2 regions of the Fusibacter sp. JL298sf-3 genome follow, and region 2 is predicted to be linked to the other one. Evidence: predicted binding sites of a transcription regulator. Region 2 holds the regulator's gene; the other holds the start of a gene.
What was found. Region 2 encodes HrcA, which represses chaperone genes, less so after heat shock. Its sites were predicted from a motif close to TGTTAGCACTCNNNNNNNNNGAGTGCTAACA; they were not measured.
Positions count from the first base shown of each region.

Region 1: clpB (ATP-dependent chaperone ClpB) is a predicted target of HrcA. The motif match lies at 3,469-3,499, and genes of this name have one in related genera.

Region 1 covers NZ_CM132608.1:1,762,909-1,772,003, reverse strand. Annotated here, with positions in the region: gene ACR6HW_RS08565 (hypothetical protein) at 18-392, shown strand; gene clpB (ATP-dependent chaperone ClpB) at 861-3,452, opposite strand; gene ACR6HW_RS08555 (hypothetical protein) at 4,706-5,335, opposite strand; gene ACR6HW_RS08550 (hypothetical protein) at 5,346-5,759, opposite strand; gene ACR6HW_RS08545 (hypothetical protein) at 5,761-6,072, opposite strand; gene ACR6HW_RS08540 (hypothetical protein) at 6,420-6,557, opposite strand; gene ACR6HW_RS08535 (hypothetical protein) at 6,706-7,365, opposite strand; gene ACR6HW_RS08530 (hypothetical protein) at 7,837-8,031, opposite strand; gene ACR6HW_RS08525 (class I SAM-dependent methyltransferase) at 8,353-8,928, opposite strand.
Region 2 covers NZ_CM132608.1:201,821-210,915, reverse strand. Annotated here, with positions in the region: gene ACR6HW_RS01010 (hypothetical protein) at 1-5, shown strand, start outside; gene ACR6HW_RS01005 (RsmE family RNA methyltransferase) at 233-967, opposite strand; gene prmA (50S ribosomal protein L11 methyltransferase) at 976-1,920, opposite strand; gene dnaJ (molecular chaperone DnaJ) at 2,008-3,186, opposite strand; gene dnaK (molecular chaperone DnaK) at 3,255-5,081, opposite strand; gene grpE (nucleotide exchange factor GrpE) at 5,127-5,690, opposite strand; gene hrcA (heat-inducible transcriptional repressor HrcA) at 5,712-6,737, opposite strand; gene hemW (radical SAM family heme chaperone HemW) at 6,859-7,998, opposite strand; gene lepA (translation elongation factor 4) at 8,081-9,095, opposite strand, start outside.

The sequences.
Region 1 (9,095 bases), 1.6 Mb from region 2:
GAATGTGGAGGTGTGCAATGGGTATGACGCTGTGGATGAGTTTTTGGTTGTTTTTAAACGTATTGTTGTTGACGGTACTCGTACCAGGTGGGCCAATAGAAAACCGCGACTTTTCGGCAATGAAGGGCGCGGCATTTTGGGGCTTTAACGTCTTTTTAATCGCGATTGGCCTCGGTGCCTTTGTGGGCAGTTACGCGCTCTTGGTAGGTGCCCAGTGGGCGGTCTTGCTCGGTCAAGTGCTGTCGGTACTCTTTGCAGGGGTCTATCTAATCGACCTGGCCGGTATTTTCCCCAAATCGCCGACGCCGATGTCGAAAAGTCTCCTGTTTTTTGAAATTATCAACAGCTGTGTAGCTGTATATACGTTTATTTTGTTGACGGCGTTGGGGTAGTGGGTGACTCGTATTTATTTTCAAAACGTTACACGCACAAGGCCCCTTATACATTACGGTGCTTTAAAGGAGGTTTAGAAGGCTTATGTTACAACAAGCTGTCGCGTTTCTATTTTTACTATTTTTGGTGACGTATCTATTCAAATTGTGGTTTGATTTGGTTGAGTTTGTTCGGCGCAAAGTGGTTTCTTTTTTTAAAGACTAGTATACGGTCTCGTTGAGAGTGAATTAAAAATGCCAGATAGGCTGTATCCGTGCAAGACAAACTATCGACGACAATGCGGGACATTGTCGAGAGATTTTAACGCTACAATGATACAGAGTAGATGAGCAGTTTTTTTATTGTGAACGCTACAGGACACTAGCAGTGTCCACTGAGACAAAGCCCTATCTCTCGGCACCCAAACGCATCTGTTTTAAAGGACAAAAAAGAAGCCATCAAGTGGCTTCTTTTGCTGTGTTAGGGGCCTACGCGTGTACGGTGAGCGCATTTTCAGAGACATCTATGTGAATGGTTTGACCTTCGATTAGTGTGCCTTTGATAATGGCTTTGGCTAGAATCGTTTCAACGGTATTTTGGATATAACGTTTGAGCGGACGCGCACCGTAGTGGACGTCGTAGGCGCTTTCTATGATAAAGTCGATGGCGGCATCGCTGATGACCACACCATCGAAGCGGTCCTTGAGTCGCGTCTCGAGGTCCTTAATCATCAACGCGACGATGTCTCGGATGACGTGTTTGTCGAGTGGTTTGAAGACGATGGTGTCGTCGAGACGGTTGAGAAATTCGGGTCTGAATGTGGCGCGCATCAAGGCGCGGAGTTGTTCTTCGACGCCGGTGTCTATCGGCTGATTTTCGTTAAGTGCGTTTAGGAGGATGTCTGAGCCGATGTTGGACGTCATAATGATAATGGTGTTTTTGAAGTCGACGGTTCGACCTTTGGAATCTGTGATGCGGCCGTCGTCGAGAACTTGCAACAGGACGTTGAACACGTCGTGGTGGGCCTTTTCGATTTCGTCGAATAAGATGACGCTGTACGGCTTGCGGCGCACGGCTTCAGTGAGCTGACCGCCTTCTTCATAGCCGACGTATCCCGGAGGGGCACCGATCATGCGGGCCACGGCGTGTTTTTCCATGTACTCGCTCATGTCGATTCGGATCATGGCGTCTTCGCTGTCAAATAGGGCTTTTGAGAGCGTTTTGGCGAGTTCGGTTTTGCCGACACCTGTTGGCCCGAGGAAGACAAAGGAGCCGATGGGTTTGCCTGCATCTTTGACACCTGCTCTCGAACGGAGAATGGCTTCGGTGACTTTTCGCACCGCTTCGTCTTGACCCTTGACGCGTTGGGCCAGTGTCGCTTCCAGTTGCAAGAGTTTTTCCCGTTCGGTTTCAATGAGCTTTTCAAGTGGGATGCCCGTCCATTTGGAGACAATAGCGCCGATTTCTTCGGCGGTGACTTCTTCTCGGATGAGAGACTCTGTCTTTTCCTCAGCTTGAATGGCCACTTTCAGTGCTTCAATTTCCTTTTCCAGTTCAGGCAATCGACCGTACTGGAGTTTGGCGGCCTTTTCGAGGTCGTAGGCGCGCTGTGCCACTAAGATGTCGTTTTGCACTTGATCCAGTTCTGACTTCAGCGCGTTTAAGCGCTCGATTTTGTCTTTTTCCATCTGCCAGAGCGCTTTTTTGCTGTTGAACTGCTCTTTGAGATCGGAGAGTTCTTTGCGTACGTGGGTGAGGCGTTCCTTGCCGTGGCGGTCTTTTTCATCTTTGAGAGCTGCCTCTTCGATTTCCAAGGTGATAATCTTTCTGGAGATGTCGTCGAGTTCCGTCGGCATGGACTCCATTTCCGTCTTGACCAGTGAGCAGGCTTCATCGACGAGGTCGATGGCCTTGTCCGGTAGGAAACGGTCTTGAATGTAGCGGTCGGAGAGCACTGCCGCTTGAATCAGCGCTTTGTCGTGGATGGTGACTTTGTGGTAGAGCTCGTAGCGCTCTTTTAACCCGCGGAGAATGGTGATGGTACTTTCCACAGAAGGTTCCACTACGAGAACGGGCTGGAAGCGCCTTTCGAGGGCGTTGTCCTTTTCGATATAGCGCTTGTACTCGTTGAGCGTGGTGGCGCCGATACAGTTGAGTTCGCCTCTGGCGAGAAGTGGTTTCAGCATATTGCCCGCGTCCATGGCGCCGTCGGCTTTGCCTGCCCCGACGATGGTGTGCAGTTCGTCGATAAACAGGATGATTTGACCGTCGCTGTCCTTCACCTCGTCGAGTACCGCTTTCAGACGCTCTTCAAATTCGCCTCGGAACTTGGCCCCTGCAATCAATGCACCCATGTCCAACGAGAAAATGCGCTTGTCTTTTAGACTGACGGGGACGTCGCCTCTGACGATGCGGTGGGCAATCCCTTCCACAATGGCGGTTTTACCGACGCCGGCCTCGCCGATGAGCACGGGGTTGTTCTTGTTTTTGCGCGATAGAATCCGGATGGCGCGTCTGATTTCCTCATCGCGTCCAATAACCGGGTCGAGTTTGTTGGCCTTTGCCAGCGCCACCAAGTCTGCGCCGTATTTGGAGAGGGCGTCAAATGTGCCCTCGGGGTTGTCGTTTTGGATGGTTTTGTCGCCGCGGATGGCTTGAATCGCCGTGAGAACCGCTTCTTTTTCAAGGCCAAAATCGCGAATGAGTTTTTGAATGTCGCTGCCTTTTGCACTGAACAAGCCCAAAAGCAAGTGCTCTGTGCTGACGTAGTGGTCCTTCATTTTATCGGCGGTGTCTTCTGCCTTCATTAAAACCCGCTGTGCGTCGTTTGAAAGGTAGAGGTTGACATTGCCGGTGACTTTTTGTTTTTCACCAATGGTTCTCGACAGCGCGTCTTTTAACCGGTCGATGTCAATGTCCAGCGATTTTAAAATGCGTGGGACAAACGCCTCTGTGTTGTCCACAAGCGCAGAGAACAAATGCGCCGGCTCGATGCTGGGGTTCTGGTAGTCGTCTGCGATGAGCTGTGCGCGATTCAGTGTCTTTAGGGTTTCCTGAGTCATTTTATTTTGATCTAACATCGTATCACACTCCTTTTATCAGCACTCTACATTAACGAGTGCTAAGTTGTTCTAGTTGTATGATACCATGTGTGGCGCAAAAATCCATTAAGAAAGTGTGAACAATTTTGAAACGTTCTAGACGTGTCAAAGTGGGTGTGCGGAAAAGTGTTTTGAGGATGCTGTAAACAGTTTTCTTCTTATATATAGGGCCCCGTTTTTATAGGCATCTTCGTTTCAAAAAATGTAAAAGACGCCGCGGCTTAGTGGCGTGTTCATAAGGGTACTTTTTGAGCCTACTAATGAATGGTGACTCATCTGAAGCAGTGTTATAAACTTCAAGCATATAGCTTCAATACAATGTTCCTTTTTATTATGCTTGGTTGAAAGGAAAGCCCGATTAATTCTGTGTTTGAACAAAATGCCCTCAACAGTACCTACTCGCTTTTTACCCAGTTAATCTCACAAGCAAACATTCCTTCTTCTACTGGCTTTACAGAAAAAGTATGTGTTCTCCCACTTCGTTCGCCGATTTCAAGATGAACAGTGTACATTTCACTCAAAATCGACCTATAAGAGCCTTTTTATAGGCAACAGCATATTTACTCTAGTTTTAGCTTTTTTCGTGGTATTTAGCAAAAGTGAAGTCCTCTTGGAGATGTTAGGATGGTTTCCACTTAGGTTTAACAATTTCAAATCATTCCTTTCATGGATTGCCATGAGATACATGGCAGCTATTCAATTCATTCAAGGTAAATTTGAATTAAAAGCTATATGGAATTACGTCATTGTAACACTGATATTTATTGGAATAGCAGTAGGTTTATTCTTTATCGTTAAAAAGTTAATCAAAACGATTAAGAAGTTTGTTCAAGACATTAACAAGGCTTATATTGATAGATTGCTCAAATTGATTGTATCGGGCGATATTGCTCTTATTTTGTTCTATATTTGCCTTTTCTTCTACAACCCAATAAAAAGCATTGTGCCTTTCAATATTCTTTCTATATGGCTTATATTTAGCTTTATAGGAATAAGTCTATGGCACGTTCCCGAAATTAAATCGAGATAGCTTTAATTCAAAAAGGTGGAAAAAATATATTGATAGTGAGCTTCCTATCAGTGAACTTATAGTAATGAACGGTTCCACTGGGCTAGGTATAGAGAAAGGACACCTTCTTTTATGGAAGATGTCCTTTTTATTTTGTTATTTATTACCTGTTATGCAACAGGCCCTTTTTTGGAACTGATCTTTTGGTTTTGTGTTTTATTTGTTAGTTACTCCTGACTTCAATATAGCCAATCACATTCAACTTGGTATATGCCGGTGAAGTAAATAATACTTCACTGTTTACGTTTTCGAATATCACATATGGTTTAAAGAAAAACTTGATTGTCTTTTCTCTATCAGCAGTAAAGGTAATATCACTTTGTAAGTCTATAACTTTATTAAACTGTTCGAATTTTCGATAATCAAATAATGACAACTCAATGTTGTTAAGGTCCTTACTTGTTTCAAATCTCGAGCTTAATTGAATCGGATATTTGAACTGACCAATGGTTGTATCTTTGCTTGATACTTTTGAAGTACCTGTCAGTGCTATACTGCTCCCCAAGGTAAGGTGTCCAAGTTGATTTTCATCCACACTAAATTCATTAACGGTAGTCTGATACTCAACTAAGTCAATAGTACTCCATGTCCCATCAGCATAGATTTCAAAAACCCTAGTAATACGATTATTCACATCACTCAGTGGAGCAGGTGAAGAAACTTCGATGTAAGTATCGGTTAGTATATATTCCTCAACTAATAACTGATCTACGTCATAAGTGGATGTTACACCAAAATATCCATATAATACAGCCACTACAACTAAAACTATCACAACAATAAGTCTCTTCAACTTTCTACTCCTATCTTAAAATAAGTAAGTAAATACCATCTGCGAAAGAGCCAACTTTCTTTGGTGAGAAACCACTAGCTGAACCAAGGTTGTCAGTACCAATGATACTACCACCATAGCTGTAAGTATACTTGTATAAAGTTCCATTAACAACATCATAGTATGCATGGAATCTTACATAACCAATTTCACCAGCTGGCACTTGATGAGAAGCACTGAACGTTCTTTCTGTAGAGGCTGAATCTGTCCAAGAAAAGCTCGCACCTGCTTCGATTGCAGTTTTAATAGTTCCTGTTAAGCCAACAGATGCTGAAAATGATTCAGATATTGTTTCTGATACTCCATGTGTGATTGTAGATCCTTCAGTACCACCATGGACATCAGGAGTTACTTTGACACCTCTTGCATCTGATGCATTTGTCATCCTAGCATTTTTCAAAGCATAACTGTATGTTTGAGGCATTCTCATCATTCACTTGTTGATTTTGTGTAGTATCTATTGATCTTGAACTGTTTAATTGGTTAACTAGTTCCTCAAGAGGAATTGATTCTAGTTCACCGCTTTCATTTGGCCTCATACCACCTGTCATTTTCTCGCCATTATCAGTATTGAGGATGTATGATGTTCCATCTTCAAAATGTTTGATTACATATTGCTGGTTGTTGTCTGCAAATGCAGATGTCATAAGTGGCATTACCATCAGTGTTGCAAGTAATAGAGTAATTAACTTTTTCATTTCATATTCCTTTCATTCTACCATTTTATTTTGTTTTACATTGATTGCATTGCTCCCTAGCAGTAGGAACATCTTTTGATGTTTTCTAACCATTCTCTTAATTGTAATGGTTATTGTTACATTTTTCCCTAGCGGTACGTATCACTCCCAGTTTCTTTGTGATAATATGGAGCACTAGGTTTTGACATAAAGTTCATTCCCCCTTTCATATCATATTTACACCAGAATTCTGCGTATATGGTTACGCTTACATCAAAAAATCTATTTATGTAAAAATAGTATTATTTTCCATTTTGTTATACCATAAAATTGCTTACTAAAAAACACATCTTGAGCAAATTAAAATCTTAAACAAGACGATTATGAAATTTGACTTCCTCATCAATCATCTCAAAGATACCTTCAGCATCAGTGTGATTGTATAACATTAAAGTTCCAGAATTTGAGGTAAGATTCTTTTCGCTGAAATCAATTTTGCTTATCATGAATCCCCCCCTTTAGAGTTAAGTTTACATTATACATTCACCCTAAATAAGGCACAAAAAACAGCAAATTCAATAGTTTTTTCTTTCACCAATGAGTGAAAAAGATAGGTTTACGTAAGTGTTGATATTTCAAGAAGTTAAGCATTTTCTATACTTCTTCACGCAGAATAGGTGTTTCATTAAAGTCTGCAAGTGATTGATCGGCGATCTTTTCAATATTTAACGTTAGATAATACCTTTCAAAGGGCATTTTTTCCAACTTTTGACGCTCTATAACCACACCCTCTTTATAAAGGATAAGCGTTGCATAATCTATTAAACTTTCTGCCGTCTCCCCTTTTGCTATCAAATCATTTGGCGTACTTTTAAACGCTACTTCTGACTGTAATTTATACGTTTCAGGTGTCGTAAAAAAATAACCCGTTATATCAATGGCATCTTGCAACGCTTTTTCCATATGAATTTCACCACGGTCTAATGACATTTCATAACCATCCATTACATCATAATAAATAACACTGTTGCGATCAAACGTTAACCTGATTTCTCTATCTACATAAACAGTCGTCATTGAACTGAGCGATTCATTTTGTAACGTATAAGCAAAATGATAAGTTTCAAAGGCGTCGCTTGTATTCAAAACGATCGTTCCCGACGCATCTTCCCACGTATAGGCAATATGGTCTTTTAGATCAAAGTGCTTTTTATCTTGAGCGGAGAGTCTCATTCGAATAAACACGATACCGGCTAATAATACAAATGTTGAAAGACTTATTATAGCAACCTTCTTAGTATGTATCTTTTTCATATCTTTTCGCCACCTTATAAGCTAAATATAGGGGAAGGTTAAAAACCATCCCCGAATGTTCTTTGATAATTTTGAAACTATAGTTCAACGACTCACAGACACTTAACCACGATTTTTCTAAACACCGTACGATACTCTCATTGTCAGAGAGGTCGTTGTGCGTTCCTCCTGAATCCTGCTTTAAGAAGACTTATCCATAAAAAACGTGTCACTTAACAAGGAAAGTTTTATGTTTAGGCTGGTCATAACCTTCGGCTATTGTTCGCCCAAGCATCAGGGCATGGTTGGGGCACCATGAGGTGTTCCCCGTTTTAAATGCAAGGCTGTTTGGCGTTCTTTATTGTAGTGAATGCTCTGATTTATCATAAATCTGAAAGATTGTGTTACTTTGTGTAGCTTGTGTCTTTATGACCACTTGTATTAAAGCAAAGCGTCTCTACATATAGTGGCGGAATTTTGATTGCACATTGATCACTCTTCTTCAGGAAGCTGTAGATGCGTCATAAGTGCACTGACATTGCGATCCAGCTTTCGGAGCATTTTATACAGCTTTAAGCCCAAAAGAATCCCTCCTATGATGACGACGAGCCAAATCAAGAGGGCGAGAGTCGGATAGAGTTCTGCAAATAAAGGATAGGAACTGGGTGGGGTGCCGGTAACTGCCATAGGGGTGAACCTCCTTTTCGCATAAGTTCAATCAGTTTGTGTAAAGCGCTTTTCTTGCTTTAGACCACAGGCAAGGCGCAGGGTGACGTCTGTAGTGTACCGTAGTTAACACAAACTGTCAATGTAAGGCATTTATGTGTGACAGTGGCTCTTTTGAAACTGGGAGAGCACTTGACAGTTTTCCCGATACCTCAGCCGACAAAAGAAGGCTTTTCAATGGAGTGGCCTCACGTCAAAAAAGCGCCTGGGTATACGGCGCAAAGTGCCTCAATGAGGTGGCGTAGAGGTGCATTTTTAATTAAATCTCAACGAGCCAGTACACTAGGCTTTTTCAAATACCAAGTGGTAGTGTGTGCCGTCGAGGCGTTGCTCGATGCAGGTGAACTTAAAGTGGGCGCAGGCTTCTAACAGACTTTCATAGGAAAGGCCCGACGGCGACATGGCCACACCGTACCCGGTTTTAACTGAGGTGTTTTCATGGGTAAAGTTGAGTTCGATGTTGGCGACGAACACCGTTTTGGAAAGCGATTCCGCCGGAGGCATCTCTATATCCCAGATGTAGAACCTACCGCCTTTGACGAGCACCCGATGGATTTCCTTCAGCGATTTGAAGCGCTCTGTTTTGTCCATGTACATCATGGTATAAAAAGAAGTGACGGCGTCAAAAGTCTCTTTTAAAAAAGGCATATTCTGTGCGTCGGCCACACATTTAACGGCGCGGTTGCGCGTTTCCAGAAGCGTGTCTTTGAGCCTGTCGATGGCGGTGACCCGTTCTTGGTACAGTCTGCCGATAACGCCTTCGCCGCCGCCACCTACGTCCAAAATACGTTTTTCCGTCAGGGTCGGCGAGAGGTTCAAAGTGTAGAGTGGCGTTTCAAAGAGATGGTATGCGCTCATAATAGGCTCCTTTAGTTGAGTGGAGTTGGAATGATTACATTTTAGCACAGCGTACAGCCGCCTTCGACATTTACATGTAAAAAGCGCAGTTTTTGTTGTGAAAAAACAGCACAAATGTCGAATGATTCTTTAGGCTGTGAAAAATAAGGCTATTTTTAAAGAACTAC
Region 2 (9,095 bases):
TTTAATTTTTATGGTCTTAGTTTAAACCGACCCCAATGAGTTAGACATAAGATCTAACATTTTGGAGGTCGGTTTTTTCATTGTAAAATACAGTTTTGAAAAGTAAGAAAGAAATTTTATCAAAATGCATGCAAAAATAGGATTTATAGCATAAACAGTCGTATAAACTAGCTGTTCAAATAACAGGCTCTTTAGCAAGCAAAAAGCGCTTCCCTTCGAAAGCGCTTTTTACTCAAGACATTGCACCGAGTTCGTATTGAATACACGTCACCGCTGCAAGCCCTGCCGTCTCCGTTCTGAGGATACGCTTGCCCAGTGTAACCACCGCTGTTTTCTCGCGTAACCGTTCAATTTCAGCCTCAGAAAAACCACCCTCCGGCCCGACGAGAACCGCAATATGTTGTCCTTCAAATGTCCGAAGCGCCTCTTTAAGGCCAAATCCCGAAGCGTTTTCATAAAGAACCAAAAACAAATCGTAGGTCTCAACCGCTTTCAAAACTGCCTCAAAAGGCAACAAGCCGTTGACCGACGAGACATAATCTCTCTTTGACTGCTTCGCCGCTTCTTGGGCGATGCGCTCATAACGCTCGAGTTTTTTGTCTACATCTTTGTTTTTCCAAGTGGCCACACACCGGTCCGATGCCACGAGGTAAAAATCGCGAACACCCAGTTCTACATTCTTCTGTACAATCCACTCGAGCTTAGGCCCTTTCGGCAGACATTGATAGAGGTCGATGGCAACGGCACTCTCGTGGTCGCTTTCCCGCTCGGACTGTATGTCCATGATCACCGTTTGCCCCTCTATCGATGCGATTTCGCAAGTAAAGACTTTCTCACCGACGCATTCCACCGCTTCGCCGACTTTGGCACGAAGCACCTTCACTAGATGCTTGTAACTCTCTTGATGTTCTATACAAATTTTCGGTCGCTCAACGCGATCATCTCCTGATAAAAAAAATCTATGCATGTGGCCTCCTAGAAGTTGGGACGTGAAACCACAACGGCCCACTCGCCCTTTTCTATAACTTCTAAAACCTCAAACCCCGATGCTTTCAACTTATTGGTTACCAGCTCAATTTTGTCTGTAATAATGCCGGAAGCCACAAACAAAGCGCCTTCTTTTAAAACCGTTTTGACATCGTCTACGAGGTTGACGATAATCTCTGCGATAATATTGGCGACGACAATGTCTGCCGGAGCATTGATTTTATCGATTAAATCCCCTTCTAGAATCGTCGTCTTTTCACTAAGGCCATTGTGGCTAACGTTTTCCCGCGCCGTTCTCACCGCCGTGGGATCGATATCGATACCCGTCACCGTACCGGCACCCAGCAGACCTGCTGCAATGCTGAGAATCCCACTGCCACACCCCACGTCTATAACGCTGTCGCCTTTGTTGAGAAAACGCTCTAACGTTTCAATGCACATCGACGTCGTTTCATGTGTACCGGAGCCAAAAGCGTTGCCCGGATCGATTTCGATAATAATATCGTCGGGTTCTGCTTCAAAATGCTCCCAAGACGGTTTAACCACCATGTGTCTTCCCAGCCTAAAAGGCTTAAAGTATTTCTTCCACTCGTTCTCCCAGTCCTCAGAGTGTACTTCTTTGTAGCTGACGGAGAACGTCCCTGGGTCCAGCCCATAGGTTTGAAATCGCCCGATTTCTTCTTTAAGAGCAGCTACCGTCGCCTCTATAGCCTCCGGTTCTCTATCCAAATAAGCGGTGACCATAACGCCTTCAAAATCGAGTTGCGTATTATCCGGCTCAAAATAATCCCATGTCCCCGACGCGCTGCCCTTTAAATCGGGGTCGTCCGGGTTGACAATTTGAACGCCGCCGGCACCGTGTCGCGTAAACAAATTGCTGACGGCTTCTATACACACCGCTGTTGTATTGACATTAACTTCATACCAACTCATCTTATTTCCTCTTCTCATTTAAGATCTTGTCCGCACTTTTTTGCCAACGGCAAAAAGCCTACGCAGAGGTAGGCTTAATGCAGTATTTTAACTGAGTGCATCTTTCATTTTGTCAAAAAAATTCTTATCGTCTTTCTTACTCTTCTTGCTTTTTTTCGGTTGCTCCACGATGTCGCTTTTCTTTTTTCCGGTAAGCTCCGCTTCAAAGGCTTCAAGCAGTTCTTTCTGCTTTTTATTTAGGTTCTTAGGAATGTCGACGAGCACTTTAACATACTGGTCGCCACGACCGTAGCCGTTTAATACCGGGATCCCCTTGCCGCGCAGCTTAAACTGCTTACCACTCGGCGTCCCTTCGGGAATGGTGAACTTTACTTTGCCGTCTAGTGTCGGCACCATTACCTCGGCGCCGAGTACAGCATCTGCATAAGACACCCAAAGGTCATAGTAGACATCGTTTTCTTCACGTCTAAACTCTTTGTGGGGCTTAATTCGGATAATGACAATTAAATCGCCTCTCGGCCCGCCATTTTGTCCGAGGTCGCCCTCGCCTCTCAACTGTAGGTTGGCACCGTGGAAAACACCTGCCGGAAGCTCGACTTCGCGTTTTTTACGCTTCTTGACGATGCCCTTGCCCTTACAGACAGAACACGCTTTTTCAAAAGTCTCCCCTTTGCCTTTACAGGTACTACAAACCTTTACGTTAATGGTTTCGCCGAAAAGAGAGCGCTGTGCATAACGCACTTCACCTTTGCCGTCACAGGTTGGACACGTATTGGTCTTTGTCCCCGGCTCGTTGCCTTTGCCGTGACAGTGGGTACACTCTTCCGTTCTCAAATATTCGATATCGACTTTCTTTCCGAAAGCCGCTTCTTCAAAGCTCAAAGCAACGTCTACATGGACGTCTTTCCCTTTTCTTGGCGCATTGCGTCGATTGCCTGAACCACCAAAGCCAAAGCCGCCGCCAAACATTTCATTAATGATGTCCTCGAAGCCGCCGAATCCTTGGAAACCACCGTAGCCACCGCCACCGCCGGCATTCTGATTGACGCCGGCATGGCCGAACTGGTCGTACAAACGTCTCTTTTCCGGATCGCTTAATATTTCGTATGCTTCGTTGATTTCTTTAAACTTGGCCTCTGCTTCAGGGTTATCTGGGTTTTTGTCAGGATGATATTTCATAGCGAGCTTGCGATACGCTCGCTTGAGTTCATTTTCATCAGCATTTTTTTCTACGCCAAGCAACTGATAATAGTCGCTTTTACTCACGCTAAAACCGCCTTTCTTTTTTGGTCTTGAAACTTACAAGGCACCGTTAAGGTGCCTTGTGACTTTTATTAGTCTACCACTTCGTAGTCTGCTTCGTCAACTGAATCATCGCCATCAGCTTGTGCCTCAGCGCCGCCTTGAGCTTGTTGCGCTTGTGCTTGAGCTTGTGCGTAAAGACGTTCTGCAAGGGGTTGGAACGTTTTTGTAAGGGCTTCAAAGTCCGCTTTGATTTTCTCCACATCGTCGGCCTTCATAGACTCGCGAAGGGTTTCAATCTTTGCAGCAACTTCTGATTTTTCAGCTTCTGTAGCTTGTTCCCCTAAATCGTCAAGTGATTTCTCAATTTCATAGATCATGTTATCGGCTTTGTTGCGTTCTTCAATGAGTTCTTTTTGCTTTTTATCTTCTTCTGCAAATTGCTCTGCTTCTTTTACTTTCTTTTCGACTTCGTCTTCTGAAAGGTTTGTTGTCGCCGTAATTGTAATGTGTTGTGACTTACCAGTACCGAGGTCTTTTGCACTGACGTTTACAATACCGTTGGCGTCGATGTCAAATGTAACTTCAACTTGTGGCACGCCTCTTCTAGCAGCAGGAATGCCGTCCAGTTGGAATCTACCGAGTGTCGTATTGTCAGCTGCCATTTGTCTCTCACCTTGTAAAACGTGGATGTCAACAGCTGTTTGGTTGTCAGCTGCGGTTGAGAAAATTTGGCTTTTCTTTGTTGGAATTGTTGTATTTCTTTCAATTAACTTCGTTGAAACGCCACCGAGCGTTTCAATCCCAAGTGATAACGGCGTAACGTCGAGAAGCAAGACATCTTTTACATCACCTGAGAGAACGCCACCTTGAATAGCTGCACCAAGAGCAACACATTCGTCAGGGTTGATGCCCTTATGTGGGTCTTTTCCGATGAATTTCTTAACCGCATCTTGAACCGCTGGAATTCTCGTAGAACCGCCGACGAGGATAACTTGCTCGATGTCACCTGCATTTAGGCCGGCATCTTTAAGCGCTTTTCTCGTAGGCTCCATAGACTGCTCCACAAGGTGTTTGGTCAATTGCTCAAACTTCGCTCTTGTCAAGTCGATGTTGAGGTGAAGTGGGCCTTCAGCTGTCGCAGTGATAAACGGCAAGTTGATGTTTGTAGACTGTGTAGAAGACAGTTCTTTTTTCGCTTTTTCAGCAGCTTCTTTAAGTCTTTGAAGAGCCATTTTATCTTGTCTCAAATCGACATTGTGTTCAGATTTAAAAGTTTCAGCAAGGAAATCCATAACCACGTTGTCGAAGTCGTCGCCACCGAGGTGGTTGTTGCCGTTTGTCGCCAATACTTCGAAGACGCCGTCGCCAATTTCTAAGACAGAAACGTCAAATGTACCGCCGCCGAGGTCGAATACCATGATTTTGTGCTGATTGTCTGTCTTGTCGAGGCCGTAAGAAAGAGAAGCTGCTGTCGGCTCATTGATAATTCTCTTAACTTCGAGTCCGGCGATTTTACCAGCGTCTTTTGTCGCTTGTCTTTGAGCATCCGTAAAGTAAGCTGGTACAGTAATAACTGCTTCTGTTACTTTTTCGCCCAAATAGCTTTCTGCATCCGCTTTTAATTTTTGAAGGATCATCGCTGAAATCTCTTGTGGTGAATACACTTTGCCGTCGATTTCCTCTTTATGATCTGTACCCATCTCTCTCTTAATTGAGATAATGGTTCTGTCTGGGTTTGTAATCGCCTGACGTTTTGCCGTTTCGCCGACAAGTCTCTCGCCTGCTTTTGTAAAAGCAACTACAGACGGTGTGGTTCTATTCCCTTCTGCGTTAGGGATAACGACGGCTTCGCCGCCCTCTAATACAGACACGCATGAATTTGTTGTACCTAAGTCAATACCGATAATTTTACTCATAATAATAAGCCTCCTTAATTACGCTTTTCTATTTTATTTTACTCGTTAACAAGATACTTTAACCATACTTGGTCGAATGACTTTGTCGTTCAACGTGTACCCTTCTTGAAGGACGTCGACGACGATTTCACTGTCGCAGCCCTCTACCGCTTCGGTCATCACGGCATGGTGTTTTTGCGGATCAAAAGCTTCGCCTTTGGCTTCAATTTTCTTAACGCCGTTTTTGCTCATAAACTCCTCTAGAGACTTTTGAATCATCCCTAAGCCCTCGACGAGTTTTTCATCAGCTGTCTCTACAGCCAGTGCTCGACCAAAGTTGTCGATAATCGGCAGCAAATCCTCCACAAGGCGTTCTGTGCCGTACTTGACGAGATCTGATTTTTCCTTCTCTACGCGACGCTTGTAATTTTGAAACTCTGCGTTAAGCCTCAAATACTTGTCGTTCATGGCTTCCAGTGCCGCTTCAGGGCTTTCTGTCGACTTTTCTTCCTCTTGAGGCGTCGTCTCTGTTTCGGCAGCATTTTCTTCCAAGATGTCTTGTTCTAACTTCTCATTCGTCTCCATCTCAACCTCTTTTTTTCTTCTTTTTTTATATTGTCGTTTGTTCATAATCTCACGCACCTTAATCACTTATAAACTAATACCTGAGAAAACATCTGATAACGTGTTGCTAATGTAGTTCACAATGGACACCACGTTGCCGTAGTCCATTCGCTTCGGTCCTATGACCATAATCTTACCGTCGCTCTTGCCGTCCACCCTGTAGGAAGAGCTGATGACACTACAGTCCTCCAACAAGTCGACGCCAATCTCCGAACCGATTTTAATGGTCAATTTATTTGAAGGGACGCCTTCGAGCATGTACTCGAGGTTTTCATGAGTCTTTAAGTACTCAAATACCCTTTTGCTCTTTTCCGGATCGCTGTGGGTCTGTTTGGAGAGGATGTTTGTAAGGCCGTCCACATAAAGTTCCGTTCCGTTGAGCGATTTGAGTGCGTCTCTCAATATCGGAATCAAATAATCGACGAAATTGCCGTAATGCTGCATCCGCTCTTTAATTTTAATCATCGCTCTCACATCAATTTTTTCAATGGTCTCTCCAACGAGAAACATGAGGAGCGTATCCGCTATTTTATCGAGAACGATTTGATCTGCATTGGATATGGCGAGTTGAATATTCTTAACGACGCCGGTATCCGTGACGATAATCAGTAAAACGCGCTGATCAGTCACCTTAATCATTTTCAAGTTCGCAAGTTTGCATTTGTTAAACTTAGGAATGCTCACCACTGCGACCATCTGCGTAAATTCAGATAAAATCTTGGCGACTTGATGGGCGATGTCGTTGGCTTCTATCACTCGGCTCAAGAGCAAAGACTGTATCGTTTCTTTTTCCTCAATGCCGATGGTATGCTCGTTGAGCATAGCGTCGACATAAAGTCGATAGCCCAAGTCCGACGGAATCCGTCCCGCTGAAGTATGTGGCTGCATCAGATAGCCAAGTTCTTCTAAATCGGCCATCTCATTTCGAATCGTCGCCGAGCTAATCCCCAGCGGGTACTTCTTCGAGATGGTTCTAGAACCCACCGGTTGTGCCGTGGTGATAAAATCGCTGATAATCGCCTCGAGTATTCTAAGTTGTCTTTCAGAAATCATAGCATCACCTCGTTGTTAGGCGGTTGTTAGCACTCGAAATTAATGAGTGCTAATTTCTATAAATAATATACCGCAACCCCAGGGCACTTGTCAATGGGGTTTTTGTTTATTTGCATTTCGTTTACAAAAAAGCCACAAACACTTGATTGGACAAGTCGCGACCAAGTGCCGTCAACTTGAGACGTTCTTCAGTAACGGATACAAGCCCCTGTTTCTCCAACCGCTCTACCGTTTTGCTATGCGCCGCCATAAAGTCCACCCCATACCGCTTGTTGTACGCTTGGAAGTCCAACCCTTCATTAAGGCGTAACGTCAGCATAATGGTCTCAAACAATTCTTCCTCTCGATCGATAAACTGATTCTCACAAATGGGTTTTTCCCCTTTTTCAATTTCACTAACATAAATTTCAGCATCTCTGAAATTGGCGTAGCGGCAATCGCTGAACTTCGCATGTGCCGATGCACCAAACCCCAAGTACGGCGCATTGTGCCAATAAGTCAAATTGTGCTCTGAAGCAAAACCCGACTTGGCAAAGTTTGAAATTTCGTATTGTGCATAGCCGTTTTTCCCCAGCACCTCTATCATTTGATGGTAAAGAGCACGTTCTGTTGCATCGTCCATCGCGGTGAAGGTGCCCGCTTTCTCCATATCAAAAAGCGGCGTGCCTTCTTCTACTTTCAAACTGTACGACGCAATGTGTTCCGGCTCTAAATCGATAACCGTCTCCAATGTTTTTTGAAATTGCAAAGCGGTTTGCCCCGGGAGACCGAACATTAAGTCCACATTGATGTTTTCAAACCCGGCAGCTCTCGCAGCGCTGTAAGCACGTTTAAAAGTCGCGTAATCGTGCACCCTGCCAATGGTTTTAAGCACATCGTCGTCAGTGGCCTGTAGGCCAATACTGAGGCGATTGATGCCCATTGCCTTGTACGCCGACAGCTTTAACGGCGTTAAGCTCTCCGGGTTGCCCTCTAACGTGATCTCCGCCGAGGGTTTAATCTCAGCATACCGCTTTAAACGGCTCAATAGGCGCTCTATAGCCGTCGCCTCTAAAACAGAAGGGGTGCCGCCGCCAAAGAACACCGATTTTATAACGACGTCTTGAAGAGTCATCTCATAGAGATCGATTTCTTTGAGGAGCGCTTCAATATAGGCCTCTTGAGAAACTTTAGAAGCGTTTACTGCGTTTGAGGCAAAATCGCAGTAAAGACATTTGGAAGCACAAAATGGGATATGGACGTAAACCGCTACTTCTTGCATAACTCTCTCCTTATTGTATAAGTTCTCATTGAGCTGTTCTATCATCTATAAAGAAAAGCCGACACTTCTGTCGGCTTTCATTTTAATTATCATCGAACTTGAGAACGGATAAAAATGCCTGCTGTGGTACTTCTACGGTACCGAGTTGTCGCATTTTCTTTTTACCCTCTTTTTGCTTCTCTAATAATTTTTTCTTACGGCTGATATCGCCGCCGTAGCATTTTGCAAGAACGTCTTTACGCATAGCGCTAATGGTCTCGCGTGCGATTACCTTATTGCCCACAGCCGCTTGAATCGGAATAACAAACATCTGTCTCGGGATGACTTCCTTTAAACGCTCACAGATAACGCGCCCTCTAGAAACCGCTTTCGTTTGATGAACGATCATCGAGAAGGCATCGACAACCTCTTTGTTTAAGAGGACGTCCATTTTAACGAGATCCGACACCCGGTACTCGAGGAACTCGTAGTCGAGTGACCCATAGCCCCGCGTCTTGGATTTTAAAGCGTCAAAAAAGTCGTAAATAACCTCATTCAACGGCAACTCATAGTGTAAGACGACCCGTTTCGGATCGAGATAATCCATGTGCACCATGTCTCCGCGCCTGTTCTGACACAGTTCCATAATGTTGCCGACATACTCGTTGGGTACAATGATATTTGCCTTAACAATCGGCTCTTCCATTTGCTTGACTTCTGTAAGCGGCGGCAAATTGCTCGGATTTTGAATCATAAGTACTTCACCGTCGTTTTTCGTAACTCTGTAAATAACACTTGGTGCTGTTGCGATGATGTCGAGATTGAATTCTCGGTCGAGACGTTGCTCGATGATTTCCAGGTGTAAAAGTCCTAAGAAGCCACATCGGAAACCAAAGCCCAAGGCTACAGACGTCTCGGGTTCAAATGACAAGGCGGCGTCGTTGAGTTGAAGCTTTTCAAGTGCATCGCGCACTTCGTCGTAGCTTTCACCTTCTGCAGGGTAAATCCCACAATACACCATTGGGGTCGCCTTTTTGTAGCCCGGTAACGGTTCATCTGTAGGTTTTTGCGCCTGTGTAATGGTATCCCCCACGCGACAGTCCTTTACATTCTTAATG